Roseisolibacter agri: one gene and its partner. The protein of the gene in region 1 interacts with the protein of each later gene in a pairwise test. Links are inferred from orthologs where the notes say so. Each region holds a gene or a part of one and is shown in the gene's direction. Other genes may lie near its edges.

What was found. The genes of interacting proteins can lie anywhere in the genome.
Region 2: the proteins of ndk (region 1) and ung interact in binary tests that used the Escherichia coli proteins (3 or more experiments, as listed by UniProt). The link is inferred for Roseisolibacter agri from one-to-one orthologs.

What each region holds. Positions count from the first base shown.
Region 1 is NZ_BRXS01000006.1:75,404-78,322, reverse strand. The notes cover bases 64-2,912. They hold ndk (nucleoside-diphosphate kinase), read left to right. Parts: upstream 64-1,201; coding sequence 1,202-1,624; downstream 1,625-2,912. Other genes in these bases: plsX (phosphate acyltransferase PlsX), read left to right, coding at 2,567-2,912; rpmF (50S ribosomal protein L32), read left to right, coding at 2,382-2,564; rosag_RS18685 (YceD family protein), read left to right, coding at 1,727-2,260; rosag_RS18695 (CBS domain-containing protein), read left to right, coding at 252-1,151; sucD (succinate--CoA ligase subunit alpha), read left to right, coding at 64-181. Also shown: more of sucD, read left to right, coding at 1-63; more of plsX, read left to right, coding at 2,913-2,919. UniProt on the Escherichia coli protein: Major role in the synthesis of nucleoside triphosphates other than ATP. The ATP gamma phosphate is transferred to the NDP beta phosphate via a ping-pong mechanism, using a phosphorylated active-site intermediate.
Region 2 is NZ_BRXS01000003.1:235,904-238,804, reverse strand. What follows is about bases 1-2,831. They hold ung (uracil-DNA glycosylase), read left to right. Parts: upstream 1-989; coding sequence 990-1,673; downstream 1,674-2,831. Other genes in these bases: rosag_RS09735 (S9 family peptidase), read left to right, coding at 1,754-2,831; rosag_RS09745 (dicarboxylate/amino acid:cation symporter), read left to right, coding at 1-749. In the rest of the region: more of rosag_RS09735, read left to right, coding at 2,832-2,901. UniProt on the Escherichia coli protein: Excises uracil residues from the DNA which can arise as a result of misincorporation of dUMP residues by DNA polymerase or due to deamination of cytosine.

The sequences.
Region 1 (2,919 bases):
CGTCGGCTTCATCGCCGGCCAGACCGCGCCGCCGGGCCGCCGCATGGGCCACGCGGGCGCGATCATCTCCGGCTCGTCGGGCACCGCGGCCGAGAAGATCGACGCGTTCAGGGCCGCCGGCATGGGCGTCGCGCAGCGTCCGATCGACTTCGTCGAGCTGGTTCGCGAGCGCCTGAACTGAGGAACGCGCTGCGGACTCCGGGCTGCGGATTCGAACCCGCAGCCCGCAGTCCGCAGCGTTTTCTTTCGCGATGCATCTCTCCGACTTCATCCGCCCCGACCGCGTCGTCGTTCCGCTCCCCGGATCGACGCTGCAGGACGCGGCGGGCGCGCTGCTCGACCGGCTGATCGCGGCCGGCGCGGTGGCGCATCCCGAGCGCCTGCGCGCGCGCCTCGCCGAGGAGCGCGCGGAGGACCTCGTGGGCATGGGCGACCGGGCGTTCCTGCTGCACTACCGCAGCGACGCGGTGAAGGAGCTCGTGGTCGCCGTCGGCATCACGCGCCTCCCCGTGGAGCGCGAGCTGGGCGAGAGCGACGAGACGCAGTCCGCGCGCATCGTGCTGCTCATCGCCGCGCCGCCGCGGCAGGCCGCGCTCTACCTGCAGGTCGTCGGCGCGTTCGCGCGCGTGCTCTCGAAGCCCGACGTGGTGGGCACGGTGGTCGCGCAGCCGACGCCCGAGGCGCTGGCCGCGCTGCCGGTCTTCGCGCAGGTCGCGCTGCGCGACCAGCTGATCGTGCGCGACCTGATGACCGAGCGTCCGCGCTCCGTCTCGCCGGACGCGCCGCTCAAGGATGCCGCGCTGGACATGGTCCGCGCCGGCGTGGCGGGCCTGCCCGTGGTGGACGACGGCGGGCGGGTGGTGGGGATGCTCTCGCAGCGCGAGCTCTTGCAGCACCTCCTGAACAGCTATCTTCAGCGCGGCCACGCCGCCCCGGCCCCGGGCGCGCCCGGCGTCGTCGATGCGCGCTCGCGCACCGTGCGCGACGTCATGACGCGTCAGGTGCTCTGCGTCTCGCCCGAGCAGCCGGTGGCGGAGGTGGCCGCCATGATGACCAACAAGGACGTCGACCGGGTCCCGGTCGTGCGCGAGGGGCGCCTGGTGGGCTTCCTCACGCGCGGGGACATCGTCCGCAAACTGATCGGCTCCTGACGGCGCGGCTCGCCGCGCGCCCAGGGGCCCCTCTCACAGGATTTCACGCAATGGCCGGCAACCGCACGCTCGCGATCATCAAGCCCGACGCCTTCGGCTCGGGCAAGGCGGGGAAGGTCCTCGCGCTCCTCGAGGACAAGGGCTTCCGCCTGATCGCCGGGAAGGCGAAGCAGCTGTCCCAGGCCGAGGCCGGGGCGTTCTACGAGGTCCACAAGGAGCGCCCGTTCTACGGGGAGCTCGTCAGCTTCATGACCTCGGGCCCGTGCATGCCGATCGTGCTCGAGAAGGCGGACGCGGTCGCCGCCCTGCGCGAGGCGATCGGCGCCACCGACCCGGCCGAGGCGGCCGAGGGGACGGTGCGGAAGCTCTACGCGGAGTCGAAGGGCCGGAACGCGATCCACGCGTCGGACTCGGACGAGAACGCGGCGCGCGAGATCGCGTTCTTCTTCGCCCAGACCGAGATCGTCGGCTGAGCCGGGGCGGGGCGCGCACCGCGGGCCGGCGCACCGCTGGCTCTAAGTGCGCGCCCCGGCGCGACTTGAATTGCCCCCCGGGGGCCGCTAGGTTCAGCGGCTATGCTGTCCTTTGACATCCGCTCGCTCGAGTCGAAGGCCGAAGCCGTCGACGGGGAGCTGCCGCCCACGGACCCGGTCTGGGTCGAGGGCGATCCGCTTCCGCAGGGGCCCATCCGGGTCACCGGCCGTCTGTCCGCGGCCGGTGCCGGGCGCTTCTACTTCAGCGGGCGGATGGCGGGGACGGCGACGGGCGAGTGCCGGCGGTGCCTCACGGACGTGACGTCAGAGGTGGACATCGACGCGCACCTGATCTTCGCCGAGGAAGAGCTGGACGCGGAGGGCGAGGAGTCCGATGCGTACCCGTTCGACCCCAGCGAGCGGCTGCTCGACCTCCGGCCGGCGATTCGCGAGGAGTGGCTCCTGGCCGCGCCCGCGTTCCCGCTCTGCCGCGAGGACTGCCGGGGGCTCTGCCCCCAGTGTGGCGCGGACCTGAACGAGGACCCGCAGCACACGCACGCCGCGTCCGACCCGCGGTGGGATGCCCTGCGCGACGCCACCGGCGGCGCGGCGGGCGACCCGCCGATCTCCAGCTGATCTCGAAAACCGACCGCCGCGCGGGGCCGCGCCCCTGCGCGGTCTGGTGCGTCGCCGACCGGCGCGCGCCATCCGGTGCCGCCGCGCGACAACCGATCCTCTAGTCTCCTGGTATCCCGCCATGGCCGTCCCGAAGCGCCGTACCTCCAAGCGGAAGAAGCGCGCCCGTAACACGCACAAGGCCGCGCCCGCCATCGCGCTGCAGGCGTGCCCGCAGTGCAGCAGCCCGAAGCGTCCCCACCGTCTGTGCGACGAGTGCGGCTACTATGCGGGCGAGCTGCGCGCCGCGGCCCAGGAAGCCTGACCTTGGCGCGCGTCGCGTTGGACGCGATGGGGGGCGACTTCGCTCCCCGGGCGACGGTAGCCGGCGCGCTCCTCGCGCTCGCGGAGCTTGAGCGCGAGCACACTGTGCAGTTGGTCGGGCAGTCGGCGGTCGTCCAGGCGACGATCGACGAGCTGCTCGCGGGGGAGATGGCGGCGCATGCCGCCCTCCGCGACCGCCTCGAGCTCGTCGAGGCGCCCGACGTCATCACCATGACCGACAAGCCGTCCGTGGCGCTGCGCGGCAAGCCGCAGAGCTCCATGGTCGTCGGGCTGCGCCTGCAGGCCGAAGGGAGATCGGACGCGTTCGTCTCCGCCGGGAACACCGGCGCGCAGAT
Region 2 (2,901 bases), on another replicon or contig:
AGGTGCTGGAGCGCATCGCGGAGGTGTTCTTCCGGATCACCGCGATGGTGATGGTGGTGGCGCCCATCGGCGCGTTCGGCGCGATGGCGTACACGGTCGGCAACTTCGGCCTGCGCACGCTGCTCCCGCTGGGACGCCTGATGCTCGACGTCTACCTGACGATGGCGATCTTCGTCTTCGTCGTGCTGGGCGCGATCGCGCGGCTCTCGGGCTTCCGGCTGCTGCCGTTCCTCTCGTTCATCCGCGAGGAGATCCTGCTGGTGCTCGGCACCTCGTCCAGCGAGGCGGCGCTGCCGCGGATGCTGGAGAAGCTGGAGCGCTTCGGCTGCGCGCGCAGCGTGGTGGGGCTGGTGGTGCCGGCGGGCTACTCGTTCAACCTCGACGGGACGTCGATCTACCTGTCGATGGCGGTGGTCTTCCTGGCGCAGGCGTTCCGCGTGGACCTCTCGATTGGCCAGCAGCTGACGATCCTCGGCATCCTGATGATCACGTCCAAGGGCGCGGCGGGCGTGACGGGGTCGGGCTTCATCGTCCTCGCGAGCACGCTGTCGGCGCTGCACGTGGTGCCGGTGGAGGGCCTGGCGCTGCTGCTGGGCGTGGACCGCTTCATGAGCGAGGCGCGCGCGATCGTGAACCTGATCGGCAACGGCGTGGCGACGGTGGTCATCGCGCGCAGCGAGGGCGCGTTCGACGAGACGCAGCACCGGCTGGCGGTCGAGGAGTCGCGGGCGGCGCGGGCGGCGGCGTGACCACGGTTCGTGCTGCATGGTCCGCGTCGATGCGCCGGACCCGTTGGCCTATTGGGGGGATACGGATGCTTCGGATCTGAACGGATCATTCGGATCGCTCCGCCCGAACGCATGGGACGTCGCCGCCACGCGGAACGATCCGCAGCATCCGCTTCATCCGGAGCATCCGTAACCTCTCCAAGAGCCACAGGGGGCCGGCGCGAGAGGGCAACGCAGCACGCAGCCTCACGAGACGAACCCATGCTCCCCAAGATCCCGACCGCCTGGAAGTCCGCCCTCGCCGACACGGTCAAGCAGCCGTGGTACGCCGAGCTGGCCGCGTTCGTGGACGCCGAGCGGCAGGCGCACGAGGTGTATCCGCCGCAGGAGGACCTCTACTCGGCGCTGCGGCTCACCGCGCTCGACGACGTGAAGGTGCTGATCCTCGGCCAGGACCCGTACCACGGGCCGGGGCAGGCGCACGGGCTCGCGTTCTCGGTGCGGCCCGACGTGCCGATCCCCGCGTCGCTGCGCAACATCCACAAGGAGCTGCAGGCGGACCTCAAGCTCCCGAAGCCGCGCGACGGCTCGCTGGTGCCGTGGGCGCGCCACGGCGTGCTGCTGCTGAACGCGGTGCTCACCGTGCGCGCCGGCGAGCCGAACTCGCACAAGGACCGCGGGTGGGAGCGCTTCACCGACGCCGTGATCCGCGCCGTGAGCGCGAAGGAGGAGCGCGTCGTGTTCGTGCTCTGGGGCGCGTACGCGCAGAAGAAGGCGGCGCTCGTCGACACGTCGCGGCACGCGATCCTCGCGGCCGCGCATCCGTCGCCGCTGGCGGCGAAGAAGGGCTTCTTCGGCAGCCGCCCGTTCTCGAAGGCGAACGCCGCGCTGCGCGACGCCGGCCGCTCCGAGGTCGACTGGCGGCTGCCGAGCGCCGACGACTGACGCCGGCCGATCGCGAACGATGCGCGGCGCCGCCGCGTAGCTCGATGGCACCCCTCGCGTCACCCCACCGCCTCCCTCCCGTGTCGAAGCTCCGTCTCCGCGCCGCGCTCGCCGCGGCCGTGCTCGCGCCGGCGGCCGCCGCCGCGCAGCCCGCGGCCCGCCCGTCCGCGAGCGCACCCGCGACCGCTCCCGCGAGCGCTCCCGCGTTCGACTTCACGATCGCCAACATGATGCGCGGCCCGGAGCTCTACGGCCGCGAGCCGCAGGACGTGCGCTGGTCGCCGGACGCGCGCTGGATCTACTTCCGCTGGAACGAGGCCGGCACCGACTGGCGCGAGCCGCTGCGCGTGTACCGCGTGCGGCCGGTCGCGGGTGCGAGGCCGGAGCGCGTGCCCGACGCGCAGCTGGATTCCGTCGGGCCGCTGCTCGCCGACGGCGACGACGCGCCCGACCGGCGTCGGCGCGTGGTCGCGTACGACGGCGACCTGTGGCTGGTCGAGCGCGGCGCCACCAGCGCGCGGCGGCTCACGCAGACGCTCGGCGTCGAGTCGTCGCCGCGGTTCTCGGGCGACGGGCGGCGCGTGTTCTTCGTGCGCGACAACAACGTGTTCGCGCTGGCGCTGGACGGCGGCCTGGTGCGGCAGCTGACCGACGTGCGCGCGGGCCCGCAGCCCGATAGCGCGCGCGCCGGCGCGCAGCGTCGCGCGCTGGAGGCCGACCAGCGCGCGCTGTTCGACGTCATCCGCGACCGCGTGCTGCGCGACAGCGTGCAGGCCGCCGAGCGGAAGGCACGCGAGGCCGGCCGTCCCACGCCGCTCTGGCTGCAGGCGGGCGAGCGCGTGATCACGTTCTCCGTCGCGCCCACGGGCGACGCGCTGCTGCTGGCGACGACGTCGGCGGCGCCGCGCGCCCGCACCGCGCAGGTGCCCGAGTGGGTGACGAAGAGCGGGTACGTCGAGGAGCTGCCCGCGCGCACGAAGGTGGGCGACGACCAGTCGAACGGGCGCGTGGCGTTCGTGCGCGTGTCGGGCGGCGCCGCGAAGTGGCTGCGCGTGATCCCGTCCGACACCGTGCGCGCGCCGAGCGGCGCGCAGCTGCTGGGGTGGAACGACGCGGGGACGATGGCGCTCGTGTCGGCCGAGCGGCGCGACTACAAGGAGCGCGTGCTGAGCGTGGTGCGCGCGGACTCGGGCACGGTGCGTCCCATCGAGACGCTGCGCGACAGCGC